Regions from separate parts of the Pseudomonas sp. TE21394 genome, predicted to be linked through region 3. Evidence: riboswitches for the same ligand, from Rfam matches in the RefSeq annotation. Region 3 holds a riboswitch; each other region holds the start of a gene.
The links. A riboswitch is a leader RNA that binds a small molecule or an ion and turns the genes downstream of it on or off. The one in region 3 is predicted to bind cobalamin.
Positions count from the first base shown of each region.

Region 1: linked by a shared signal. The riboswitch ahead of ACVWZT_RS22020 (CbtB domain-containing protein) and the one ahead of cobW (cobalamin biosynthesis protein CobW) in region 3 are both predicted to bind cobalamin.
Region 2: linked by a shared signal. The riboswitch ahead of ACVWZT_RS23910 (ABC transporter substrate-binding protein) and the one ahead of cobW (cobalamin biosynthesis protein CobW) in region 3 are both predicted to bind cobalamin.

Region 1 covers NZ_JBSRZR010000001.1:4,790,311-4,794,776, forward strand. The annotation lists gene ACVWZT_RS22010 (LysE family translocator) at 1-612, opposite strand, end outside; gene ACVWZT_RS22015 (GNAT family N-acetyltransferase) at 736-1,215, shown strand; cobalamin riboswitch at 1,315-1,535, shown strand; gene ACVWZT_RS22020 (CbtB domain-containing protein) at 1,628-1,816, shown strand; gene ACVWZT_RS22025 (CbtA family protein) at 1,826-2,512, shown strand; gene ACVWZT_RS22030 (cobalamin biosynthesis protein) at 2,512-2,898, shown strand; gene cobM (precorrin-4 C(11)-methyltransferase) at 2,931-3,683, shown strand; gene ACVWZT_RS22040 (DUF1272 domain-containing protein) at 3,750-4,001, shown strand; gene ACVWZT_RS22045 (response regulator transcription factor) at 4,212-4,466, shown strand, end outside.
Region 2 covers NZ_JBSRZR010000001.1:5,211,169-5,215,634, forward strand. The annotation lists gene ACVWZT_RS23900 (N-acetyltransferase family protein) at 1-565, shown strand, start outside; gene ACVWZT_RS23905 (DUF1624 domain-containing protein) at 689-1,855, shown strand; cobalamin riboswitch at 1,883-2,079, shown strand; gene ACVWZT_RS23910 (ABC transporter substrate-binding protein) at 2,191-3,201, shown strand; gene ACVWZT_RS23915 (FecCD family ABC transporter permease) at 3,201-4,217, shown strand; gene ACVWZT_RS23920 (ABC transporter ATP-binding protein) at 4,214-4,466, shown strand, end outside.
Region 3 covers NZ_JBSRZR010000001.1:4,905,227-4,909,692, reverse strand. The annotation lists gene ACVWZT_RS22505 (LysR family transcriptional regulator) at 1-443, opposite strand, end outside; gene ACVWZT_RS22500 (multidrug/biocide efflux PACE transporter) at 538-993, shown strand; gene ACVWZT_RS22495 (branched-chain amino acid aminotransferase) at 1,074-2,093, opposite strand; cobalamin riboswitch at 2,381-2,593, shown strand; gene cobW (cobalamin biosynthesis protein CobW) at 2,694-3,761, shown strand; gene cobN (cobaltochelatase subunit CobN) at 3,765-4,466, shown strand, end outside.

The sequences.
Region 1 (4,466 bases), 110 kb from region 3:
TACAAACAGCAGCGGGTACAGTGAAATAACCAGCAGCAAGGCCATCAGGACATTGAACAGCATCAGCCAGCGCGGGTTCTGCAACAGGTTGCGCAGGGCGCTGCCGAACATCACCCATACCCCGACGCTGGGCAGGTTGACCAGGGCGAACAGGGCGGCAATCACGATCACATTGGCTACATAGCCTTGCGCCGGCGTGTAGGTGGTAATGGCTCCGACCGCCATCACCCAGGCCTTGGGGTTGACCCACTGGAACGCCGCAGCCCCCCAGAAGCCCAGCGGTTTGCGGGCGGCGGACGAGGCCGTGCCGACCGGCCCGGAGGTGGCGATCTTCCAGGCCAGATACAGCAGGTAGGCCGCGCCACTGTAGCGCAGTACTGTGTACAGCGCCGGCCAGGCCTTGAACACCTCGCCCAGGCCCAGGCCTACGGCGAGCACCATCACCATGAAACCGACGCTGATGCCCATGGCGTGGGGAATCGAGCGGCGCACACCGAAGTTCACCCCCGAGGCCAGCAGCATGGTGTTGTTAGGCCCCGGTGTGATCGAGGACACGAAGGCGAACAGCACGAAGGCAGTCAGCAGGTCGGCAGAGGCAAGCATGGTGGGCATTCCATTTTCTTCATCAGTGCTGTCACACTAACGGAGTCGCCGTGCTGGCGACTGGTACAGTTTCAATAAAATACATAGATACACATCACTGTACCGCCAACATGTGCCCAAGGAAGCCCCGCCATGACCGTCACCATTCGCCCTGCCGTCGCCGCTGATGCCGAGCAGATCCTGGCCTTCATCACCGAGCTGGCCGAGTACGAACGCGCCCGCCACGAGGTGGTCGCCAGTATTGCCGACATCGAGCACAGCCTGTTCGGTGCGGGCAGCACAGTGCACAGCCTGATCTGCGAGCGTGACGGCCAGGCCATCGGTTTCGCCGTGTATTTCTACAGCTACTCGACCTGGCTCGGGCGCAACGGCATCTACCTCGAAGACCTGTACGTGACCCCGGAACAGCGCGGCGACGGCGCCGGTCGGCAATTGCTGCGGCACATTGCCCGCGAAGCGGTGGCCAACCAGTGCGGACGGCTCGAATGGAGCGTGCTGGACTGGAACGAGCCGGCGATAGGCTTCTACCAGTCGCTTGGGGCCGAAGCGCAGGACGAGTGGGTGCGCTACCGGCTGGATGGCGACAAGCTGGCAGCCTTTGCGCGCGGTTGATCCAGCCCTTCGCACCTGGCCGGGTTGTGCTACACCCGCGCGGCGCAACGCGGGGTCGCAGCGGTGCTGGCGATTGACGCCACGCCCAACCCATGCTCTTCTTACACCTCGCGTTCAGGTGCCCCCTTGGGGTGAAACGGGAAACCGGTGCGTCACAGGCCCTCGCTCAGGGCCGGACAAAGCCGGTGCTGCCCCCGCAACGGTAAGCGAGCGAAGCGTCAATACCACTGAGCCCGCAGGCGGGCATGGGAAGGTGACGCTTTCCAGGAGCCCGGCTCCTCCTCGCAAGCCCGGAGACCGGCCTGGCGTTCATGAACACCCCGCGGTGGGCGGGCGCTGTTGCATTCCCCTGGGTAGTCACGCCCGGGGCTGCCGCGCTTGCCCGTTGCCCCAAAAAGCAGAGGAACGCGTCATGCCCGTCACCAGCGCCAAGCAACACAGCATTACCACCCCGGTCACCCTCAGCCAGCGTGTCGTCATCGCCGTCGGCGCCAGCCTGTTGGGCCTGTGCCTGGTGTATTTCGCTGGTTTCTCACACATCGAGGCCGTGCACAACGCTGCCCACGACACCCGCCACAGCGCCGCCTTCCCCTGCCACTGAGTACGCCTGATGATCATGCGCATTGCCCGCACCGCGGGCTTCAGCGGGCTGCTTGCGGCCTTGTTGCTGACCCTGTTGCAAAGTTTCTGGGTCGCCCCGCTGATTCTCCAAGCGGAAACCTACGAGTCGTCGGCACCAGCGGCTCATCACGAACATGGCAGCGAGGTGCCAGCCCATGAGCACGCCGCCGAAGCCTGGTCACCGGAAGACGGCTGGCAACGGGTACTGTCGACCACCGGTGGCAACCTGGTGGTCGCGGTCGGCTTCGCCCTGATCCTGGCTGCCCTGTACAGCCTGCGCGAACCGCAGCGTATCGGCACCGGGGCACTGTGGGGCCTGGCGGGCTTCGCCGTGTTCTGCCTGGCCCCTACCCTGGGCCTGCCGCCGGAACTGCCAGGCACCGCTGCCGCCGACCTGGGGCAACGCCAGGCCTGGTGGGTCGGCACGGCGAGCGCTACCGCCGCTGGCCTGGCCCTGCTGGTGTTCGCCCGCCACTGGCTGCTGAAAGTGCTGGGCACCGCGCTGCTGGTAATCCCGCATGTGGTTGGCGCGCCACAACCCGAGGTGCATGCAAGCCTCGCCCCTGAAGCGCTGGAAGCCCAGTTCAAGCTGGCCTCCTGGTTGACCAATGCCGCCTTCTGGCTGGCTCTGGGTATGCTCAGCGCCTGGCTGTTCCGCCGCACCCGCCGGGCCTGATGCGGGCTTTTTTCGCCGGCTTCGGCTGCCGCCGGGGTTGCCCGGCGGATGCCTTGGAAGCACTGCTGCGCCAGGCTCTGAACAACCGGGGCCTGGCGCTTGCCGACCTGCATGGCATCGCCAGCGTCAGCCTCAAAGCCGACGAGCCCGGGCTGCAACAGCTGGCCGCACGCCTTGCTGTGCCGCTGGTGCTGTACCATACCCGGCAACTGCAAGCCTACGAAGCGCTGCTCAGCCACCGCTCTGCCGCCGCCCATGCCCACAGCGGCTGCTGGGGCGTCGCAGAAAGCGCAGCATTGGCGCTGGCCAGCGAGCGCCGTGGTACCGCCAGGTTGCTGCTGACCCGCCAGGTACTGGGGCCGGCCACCCTCGCCCTGGCCTGGTGAACGTTCCACCGCAACTTCCTGCAAGGACTATCATGACGGTCTATTTCATCGGCGCCGGGCCCGGCGACCCGGAACTGATCACGATCAAGGGGCAACGGCTGATCCGCCAGTGCCAGGTGATCATCTATGCCGGCTCGCTGGTGCCAGCCGCGGTGCTTGAGGGCCATCAGGCCGATACCGTGATCAACAGCGCCGAACTGCACCTGGAACAGATCATCGCGGCCATGCGCGATGCGCACGAGCAAGGCCGTGACGTCGCCCGGGTACACAGTGGCGACCCCAGCCTGTACGGTGCCATTGGCGAGCAGATCCGCCACCTGCAGGCACTGGGCATCGACTACCAGATCATTCCCGGAGTCACCGCCACAGCGGCCAGCGCCGCCCTGCTCGGCTGCGAACTGACCCTGCCTCAAGTCGCACAAACGGTGATCCTGACCCGCTATGGCGACAGCTCGCCAATGCCGCCTGGCGAGCAACTGGGCGACCTCGCGCGGCATGGCAGCACCCTGGCGATTCACCTGGGAGTCAAGCACCTTCCGCGCATTGTCGATGAGTTGCTGCCGCACTACGGCGCGCAGTGCCCGGTGGCGGTGGTGCATCGCGCCACCTGGCCAGACCAGGACTGGGTGCGCGGCACCCTGGGCAATATCGTCGAGCGCTTGGCAGCCAAGGGCTTTCGGCGCACCGCGCTGATCCTGGTCGGTCATGTTCTGGGCGACACACCGTTTGCCGAGTCGGCCTTGTACCGTGCCGGGCACGCCCATCTTTACCGCCCTGGCGAGTGAGCATTGCCAGGCGCGTCGCAGGCGTAGCAGACTCCGTGTTCCCACCTGCGAACAGGAGTCATGCCAATGCTGGAGCTACGCCCCAACTGCGAATGCTGCGATACCGACCTGCCAGGCGACAGCACCAACGCGCTGATCTGCTCGTTCGAATGTACATTCTGTCGCGCCTGTGCTGAAACCCGTTTCCACGGCCGTTGCCCGAACTGCTCCGGCCAGCTGGTGGGCCGCCCGCCACGGGTCGGCCAGGCCCTGGCCAATAGTCCCGCCTCCACCCAGCGCGTGAACAAGGCACATCCCGCCTGCACCAGCCCGGCCTGAAAAACCGGCATCGCCGCTTTGCCAGGGCGGTGCCTCCCCTCCTTTGTAGGACTTTTCAACAATAAACGCGGAGGTTTTCAACATTTCTATACTCGGTATTACCAAACGAACAGAATGGTCGTATCGTGCAGCGCGTCCGATAAACCCGATTTGTTGACGTATTCCTGAGTGATCCAGGAAGCGGACCACATCTTGACAGGAGTTTTCCTCATGACAACCGTGCTGATCGTTGACGACCACCCTATCGTCCGGCTGTCCTTGCGCCTACTACTCGAGCGCGAACGTTTCAATGTCGTCGGTGAAGTCGGCAACGGCAGCGAGGTGGCGCAGGTGGCCCGCGAGCTGCGCCCGGATGTAATCGTTCTCGATATCGGCCTGCCTGGGCTGGACGGCATGGAAGTGATCAAGCGCCTGCAATGCATGGAGCCGGTGCCGAAGATCATGGTGCTGACCGGGCAGGCGACC
Region 2 (4,466 bases), 310 kb from region 3:
CCACATCCGCCCCATGACAACCAAAGACTTCGACCACTTCTGGCCCACCTTCCAGGCTGTAGTCCAGGCCCAGGAAACCTATGCATTCGACCCGGCGTTGAGCTTCGACCAGGCGCGCCAGCTGTGGCTGGAAATACCGTTGCGCACGCTGGTCGCCGAGGCTGGTGGCGAATTGCTTGGCTCCTATTACCTCAAGCCCAACGCCGCCGGGCCTGGGGCGCACGTGGGCAATTGCGGCTATATGGTCTGCGAGCGCGCCCGTGGCCGGGGTGTGGCGCGGTTGATGTGTGAACATTCGCAGAAACTGGCACGCCAGGAAGGCTTTCTGGCGTTGCAGTTCAACTCGGTGGTTGCCACCAACGAAGTGGCGGTGGCGCTGTGGCACAAGCTCGGCTTCGAAACCGTTGGCCGTTTGCCCAAGGCCTATCGCCATGCCAGCCTCGGGCTGGTGGACTGCCTGGTGATGTACAAGTGGCTCGCGGATGAACCGGTAGTGGAAAAACCGCCGCTGCTGATCGGGCGCAAGAATATCGAGGCGCGGGTTTCGCGGCGACGCGGGCGCTAAGCGCTTCTTGCCGAACCGGCCTGCCCGCGAACAGGCCGGCACGGGCAAAAACCTCTACCAACCTGGGAGCAATTAGTTATAAGATAACGTTTCATTTGACATCCATTCCTACAGCGACCCGCCATGACAAGCGCCAGTGCCACCCCCACCCTGCTCACCCAGCGCCTGCAGAGCATCGATGCCCTGCGCGGCCTGGTGATCCTGTTCATGCTCCTCGACCACGTGCGCGAGACCTTTTTCCTGCATCGTCAGGTCAGCGATCCGATGGCCATCGACACCACCGAGCCCGCGCTGTTCTTCAGCCGCACCCTGGCCCACCTGTGCGCACCGGTGTTCGTCCTGCTGACTGGCTTGTCGGCCTGGCTGTATGGCGAAAAGCACCAGGGCCGCGGCGATGTCTCGGCATTCCTGTTCAAGCGCGGTCTGTTCCTGGTGGTGCTGGAATTCACCCTGGTCAACTTCGCCTGGACTTTCCAGCTGCCGCCAAGCGTCATCTACCTGCAGGTGATCTGGGCCATCGGCATCAGCATGATCGCCCTGTCGCTGCTGGTGTGGCTGCCACGTGGCGCGCTGATCGGCCTGGGCGCAACCCTCGTCGCGGGGCATAACCTGCTCGACACTGTGCACTTCGATGTCGGATCTGCCCTGCATGTCCCCTGGGCGATCCTGCATGATCGGGGCTGGTTGGAAGTCTCCGACAACCTGCGCCTGCGCACCTCCTACCCGGTACTGCCGTGGATCGGCGTGATCGCCCTGGGCTATGGCCTGGGCCCCTGGTTCGCCCGCAGCAGCGATCTTGCTCAGCGCCAGCAACGCTTGCTGCGGTCCGGCCTGGCCGCGTTGCTTGGCTTTGTCGTGCTGCGCCTGTTCAACGGCTACGGCGAGGCACCGTGGAGCCTTTACCCTACGCTTACGCAAACCCTCATGAGCTTCTTCAACATCACCAAGTACCCGCCCTCGCTACTGTTCCTGGCACTCACCCTGGGTTGCGGCCTGCTGTTGCTGCGCGCTTTCGAACGCGCCGGCCAGGCGCGCTGGATCAATGGCCTGGCGGTATTCGGCGCGGCGCCGATGTTCTTCTACCTGCTGCACCTGTATGTGCTGAAGCTGCTGTACCTGGCCAGCGTGGCGCTGTACGGCCGCAACCAGGGTGACTACTTCGGTTTCGATGGCATCACTGCCGTATGGCTGGGGGCGGTGCTGCTGGCGGTTTCACTGTACCTGCCAGTGCGCTGGTTCGCCCGGCTCAAGGCGCGGCGGCGTGACATCGGCTGGCTGAAGTACTTGTGAAAAGCGTTTCACCTGGCGGCACGATGGTCTACCATGCCGGCCGCCGGTTTCCATCACGGAATCAATAGGGAATCCCAGGCCCAAGCAACGGGCCAAACGGAACTGCCCCCGCAACTGTAGGTGCCGAGCCTGCTCCACCAATGCCACTGGGTCGTTGACCCGGGAAGGCCGGAGCCAGGCCATGACGCATCAGTCAGGAGACCTGCCGGCCTACATTCACCAACCGGCGGGGTGTCCGGGATTGGCCATCAGTGTTGCCCCTGCAGTCAGCAGGGGCCCGGCGATGCCTGTCCGTGCGTTCCTCACCCGAACTGTCCGATAGGAGATCGCCCAGCATGCTGCCCCGTTTCGCCACCCTGCTTGCCAGCCTCGGCCTCACTGGCCTGGCCCAGGCCGCAGCCACCCACTATCCGCTGACGATTGATAACTGCGGCAAGCCGCAGACCTTCGTCCAGGCACCGGAACGCGTCGTCACCATTGGCCAGGCCAGTACCGAAATGCTCTACGCACTGGGGCTGGGCGACCGGCTGACAGGCACCTCGCTGTGGTTCAACAACGTACTGCCCGAGTACCAGGCACAGAACGCCAAGGTGCCGCGCCTGGCCGACAACGAGCCCAGCTTCGAGGCGGTGGTCGGCAAGCGCCCGCAACTGGTGACGGTGCAGTTCGAATGGATGGTCGGGGCCCAGGGCGCGGTAGCCACCCGCGAACAGTTCGACGAATTGAACATCCCCACCTACCTGTTGCCATCGGACTGCGAAGGCAAGGACAACCTGGTCGGTGCCGATGGCACCCGCCTGCAGGCATTCCAGGTCGACAGCATCTACAAGAGCGTCAACCAGCTGGCCGAGATCTTCGATGTCCAGGCGCGCGGCAGTGCCCTCAACGCCGAGCTGAAAGGCCGCCTGGATAGTGCCAGGGCACAGCTGGCCGGCAAGGACCTGTCCACCACCTCGGCGCTGTTCTGGTTCTCCAGCGCCGACCTGGGCATCGCACCCTACGTAGCGGGCCGTCAGGGTGTTGCCGATTTCATGCTGCGCACCCTCGGCGTGCGCAACGTGGTGACGTCCACCGAAGAATGGCCGACCGTAGGCTGGGAAACCCTGGCCAAGGCCAACCCCACCTGGCTGATCATCGCCCGCATGGACCGTCGCCGCTACCCCGCCGACGACTATCAGAAGAAGCTGGCATTCCTGCACAGCGACCCGGTAACCCGCAACATGGAAGCGGTGCGGCAGAACCGCATCATCATCCTCGATGCCGACGCCATGCAGGCTGGCATCCGCCTGTTCAGCGGCCTGCAGACCTTGTCCGCCGCCTTCGCCAGCGGCAACGCAGGCCAGTGATGATGCGTCTGTCATTCTCCGTGGCGATGGCCCTGGCGGCGCTGCTGTTGGCCGTGCTGGCCGGTACCGCCATCGGCGAGAGCAACCTGGCAACCACTGTGGTCGCCCAGGTCCTGGCCAACCAGCTGTGGCAGGCCGGCTACCCGGTCGACCCGATCGATGCCGGGATCGTCTGGAGTTACCGCCTGACCCGTACCCTGGTTGCCGCGGCCTGCGGCGCCGGCCTGGCCACCTGCGGCGTGGTGCTCCAGGCGCTGTTGCGCAACCCGTTGGCCGAGCCCTACCTGCTGGGGTTGTCCGCCGGCGCCTCGACCGGTGCGGTGCTGGTCGGCTTGCTGGGCTTCGGTAGCCTGGCGTTGAGCATGTCCGCCGGCGCCTTCCTCGGCGCCCTGGCGGCGTTCGCCCTGGTGCTGGTGCTGGCGCGCATGGCCGGCAGCGGCAGCGGCAACGCCCAGGTCATCCTTGCCGGCATCGCCGGCTCGCAACTGTTCAATGCCCTCACCGCGCTGCTCATTACCATGTCGGCCACGGCCGAGCAGGCGCGCGGCATCCTGTTCTGGCTGCTGGGCAACCTCAGCGGCGTGCGCTGGCCTTCGGTGTGGCTGGCCATGCCAGTGGCATTGTTCGGGCTGCTGGTGTGTCTGTGGCACCGCCGCACACTGGATGCGTTTACCTTCGGTGCCGACTCGGCAGCATCGCTGGGCATACCGGTACGGCGTACCCAGTTGCTGCTGATCAGTTGCGCAGCCCTGGTCACCGCCGTCATGGTATCGATCGTCGGTGCCATCGGTTTCGTCGGGCTGGTGATTCCCCATGCGCTGCGCTTGCTGCTCGGTCCACGGCACAGCCGACTGCTGCCCGCCAGCGCGCTGGGTGGCGCACTGTTCCTGATCGCCGCCGACATCCTGTCGCGCACCCTGATTCCTGGCCAGGTGATCCCCGTGGGTGTGGTTACCGCACTGATCGGCGCACCGGTGTTCGCATTGATCCTGGTCAGCCGTCGGGGGCGCCCATGACCGCCATGACCACTGTGGACTTTTCGCCCCTGAGTTGCCAGGGCCTGGGCCTGCAGCTTGGCGGCAATGCTGTGTTACACGAGATAGACCTGCACGTCGTCGCGGGCGAAACGCTGGGCATCATCGGCCCCAACGGCTCCGGCAAATCCTCATTGCTGAAGGTGCTTGCCGGGCTGCGCAAGCCAGGCAGCGGCAGCGTGCAGTTACTGGGCGAACCGCTGGCGCAGTTGCCCCGCCGGCGTATTGCGC
Region 3 (4,466 bases):
AGAATGCCGATCTGTGCCAGGCCCTGCTGGATCAATTCGATCACGTCGGCATCTTCTGACGGCCCGCAGCGCAGCTCGGTATGCGGATATCGCTCGGCAAAGCGGGCGATCAGCGCGCCCTGGAAGGTGACGCTGTAACTGTCCGACATCACCACGGACACCAGCGCCTCGACATTTTCCGACAGCCGTATCGCCAAGGCATCAAGTTGGGCACTGGCATCGAGAATCGCCTCGACATGGCTCAACACTTGTCGGCCCGCCTGGTTCAACGTCGGGTGGCGACCGCTGCGGTTGAACAATGGGCAGCCGATATCGGCCTCGAAATTGGCGATGGCGATGCTGATGGTGGACTGGCTTTTACGCAGCTTGCGTGCGGCCGCAGAGAACGAGCCCAGCGATGCGGCTTCGACAAAGGCGAGCAGAGCTTCGGGTGAGTAGCGCATAGTATTGATAAAACCGATGGTAGCTATGTCGCGAGTATCAGTTTTAGCAAAGAAAATGGGAAGCACGACTCACGCAAACATGATGGGCTTTGCCATGAAAAACGTTTCTCTCATTGAACGCCTGGTTCATGCCGTTGGTTATGAAGTGTTCGCCGTGCTGCTGTGTGCGCCGCTGCTGTCATGGGTCATGGGCAAGTCGCTGGCAACCACGGGGACGCTGGCGGTGATGCTGTCGCTGATCGCGATGCTGTGGAACATGTTCTATAACGCACTGGTCGATCGCCATGTGCGGCTTGAGCGGATCCACTGGACAGGCCGTGCACGGTTTGTGCACGGCCTGGGTTTCGAGGCGGGGCTGGTGGTCTGGTGCCTGCCGCTGGCGGCGTGGATGCTGGACATTTCACTGGTACAGGCGTTCATGGTGGAGCTGGGTTTCTTCGTGATCATCCTGCCCTACACCGTGCTGTACAACTGGGTGTTCGACAGGGCTCGGCACCTGTTCGTGCAGCGCCGTGCTGTACAACTCACCAGCCCGACACGAAACCTGTAGGAGCGCGCAAGTTCCATGAATGCAACAAAAACGGGGCATGCCATTGCTGGCATGCCCCGTTTTCATTCCACCAAGGCGCTTCAGGCGACTTTGACGATCCAGCCAGCCGGTGCTTCGATATCACCGCTCTGGATACCGGTCAGCTCGTTGTACAGCTTCTGGGTGATCGGGCCGACCTTTTCCAGGTCATGGAACACGTGCAGCTTGCCGTTGTACTCGATGCCGCCGATCGGGGTAATCACCGCAGCAGTACCGCAGGCGCCAGCTTCGACGAAACGGTCCAGCTTGTTGATCTCGACATCGCCTTCGATCACGGTCAGGCCCAGGCGCGATTGCGCCAGTTCCATCAGCGACAGGCGGGTGATGCCCGGCAGTACCGAGGCCGATTTCGGGGTGACGAATTCGTTGTTGGCGGTGATGCCGAAGAAGTTGGCCGAACCGACTTCCTCGATCTTGGTGTGGGTCAGCGGGTCGAGGTAGATCGCGTCGGCAAAATTGGCTTTCTTCGCTTCAGCGCCCGGCTGCAGGCTGGCGGCGTAGTTGCCACCGACCTTGGCCGCGCCAGTGCCTTGCGGGGCCGCGCGGTCAAAGCTGGAAATCTGGAAGTTGTGCGGCTTCATGCCGCCCTTGAAGTACGAGCCAACCGGGATGGCGAAGATCGAGAAGATGAACTCCGGGGCGGTGCGCACGCCAATGTTGTCACCGGTGCCGATCACGAACGGGCGCAGGTAGAGGGCGCCTTTGCCATGTGGCGGGACGAACTTCTCGTTGGCCTTGACCACTTGCTTGCACGCCTCGATGAACACATCGGTCGGCACCTGCGGCATCAGCAGGCGGGCGCAGCTGCGTTGCATGCGCGCGGCGTTCTGGTCCGGGCGGAACAGGTTGATCGAACCGTCCTTGCAGCGGTAGGCCTTGAGGCCTTCGAAGCATTGCTGGCCGTAGTGCAGGGCCGTGGAGCCTTCACTGATGTGCAGCACGTTGTCTTCGGTCAGGGTGCCTTTGTCCCACTCGCCATTGCGCCATACGGACAGGTAGCGTTTGTCGGTCTTGATGTAGTCGAAACCCAGCTTGTCCCAGTTAATGCTTTCGTTGCTCATGACACCCTCATTGTCTTGCAAGTGCCCAATCGATCGGGCTGCTGTTATACGCGCACCACGCCACCATAATACATCCGCGGCAGATCGGGAACGGCCAGTCACGAATTGACAGCCTGCGATGCATTGTTTGCGGGTGCTGCAGGCGCAGGTACTGCATCGAGGCTGCAAGGTGATTGTCATATTATTATCGGCGCCTGTGAGATCGAGCGCCGCGCGGGCGGCGCTCGATCTCACAGGCGCCAAAAGAATCGCGGCGAGCCAATGGTTGACCACCCGCCAACCACTGCGTAGCCTTGCCACTTCGAGGTTCTTCGGCCAGGCCGAAGCTAAGACGGGAACGCGGTACGAGCCGCGGCTGCCCCCGCAACTGTAAGCATCGACAACGGATCGACACAGCCACTGCGCCAGCGCGCGGGAAGGCGTCGTCCTGCCAGCCTGCCGCAGCGGCGTGCAACTGGAGTGGTGCAAGCCAGGAGACCTGCCTCGTCACGTTTTCGACTTTCAACCGGGCGGGGTGATCCGGTGGCGAACAAGCCCGGCTGGCCTGGCCTGCGGCTGTCGTCCTGCATGCCCGCGCCAATCTGCCAAGGGCAATGCGACATGAAAACACTGGCCAAGCTTCCCGTCACCATCGTCACCGGCTTCCTCGGCTCGGGCAAGACCACCTTGTTGCGGCACATGCTCGACAATGCCCAGGGCCGCCGCATCGCGGTGATCGTCAACGAGTTCGGCGAGCTGGGCATCGACGGTGAAATCCTCAAGCAATGCAGCATCGGTTGCACCGAGGAGGAAGCCAGCGGACGGGTCTACGAACTGGCCAACGGCTGCTTGTGCTGCACCGTGCAGGAAGAGTTCTTCCCGGTCATGCGCGAGCTGGTGGCACGCCGCGGCGACCTCGACCATATCCTCATCGAAACCAGCGGCCTGGCCCTGCCCAAGCCACTGGTGCAAGCGTTCCAGTGGCCGGAAATCCGCAATGCCTGCACCGTCGATGCGGTGATTACCGTGGTCGACAGCCCAGCGGTGGCCGCCGGCACCTTTGCCGCCTACCCGGAGCAGGTCGATGCCCAGCGCAAGCTCGACCCCAACCTCGACCACGAGTCGCCGCTGCACGAACTGTTCGCCGACCAGTTGGCCAGCGCCGACCTGGTGGTGCTGAACAAGGCCGACCTGATCGACGCTGCGGGCCTGGCCAAGGTCCGCGCCGAAGTGGCCGAAGAACTGCCACCGGCAGTCAAGGTGATCGAAGCCAGCAGCGGCAAGCTGCCACTGGACGTGCTGTTGGGCGTGGGCGCCGAAGCCGAGGCGCACATCGATGGCCGCCGCACCCACCACGATGCGCACCATGATGGCGATGACCATGACGAGCATGACCACGACGCCTTCGATTCGATCTCGATCGACTTGCCAGAGGCCGACGAAAGCCTGCTGCTCGATGCCCTGACCCAATTGGTGTTCGACTTCGGCATCCTGCGCGCCAAAGGCTTCGCCGCCATCCCGGGCAAGCCGATGCGCTTGCTCGTGCAAGGTGTGGGTACCCGTTTCGACAAGCACTTCGACCGCGCCTGGCGTGCCGACGAGCCACGCATCACCCGCCTGGTGCTGATCGGCCAGGACCTCGACGCTGCCCGTCTGGAAGCACGCCTGCGCCAGGCCCTGGGCGCCTGACCCATGCACCTGCTGCGGACCCAGCCCGGCGGCTTCGTGCCGGATGACAGCATTGCCGACCTTGGCCAGACCCCCGCCGAGCTGGTGATCCTCTGCAGCGGCGATTCGCACCTGGCATTGCTCGCTGATACCGCCGAGCTGTTGCCCGAGGATTTTCCCAGCCTGCGCCTGGCCAACCCGATGCAGGTGCAGAACCATGCCTCGGTCGACCTGTACGTCGACCAGGTGCTGCGCCATGCCAAACTCATCCTGGTGTCGCTGCACGGTGGCGTGGGTTACTGGCGCTATGGTGTCGAGCAACTGGTCGAGCTGGCTGCCCGTGGCGTACAGCTGATCCTGGTGCCGGGCGATGATCGCCCGGACCCGGAGCTGACCCGCCTGGGCACCGTCAGCGACGAGCAGGCCGAGCGCCTCTGGCATTACCTGCGCCAGGGCGGCAAGGCCAATGCCATCAACCTGTTCAACTGCCTGGCCAGCCAGTGGCTGGGCCGCGACTATCCGTGGGACGAGCCACAGCCCTTGCCGCGCACTGCGGTGTATCACCCGGCCAAGGGCAGCGCCACGCTGCAGGACTGGTACCCGCAGTGGCATCCCGAACAGCCGGTGGCACCGCTGCTGTTCTACCGCTCGCACCTGCAGGCGGCCAATACCGCGTTCATCGACGTGTTCTGCCAGCGGCTGCAGGCCGCCGAGCTCAACCCCCTG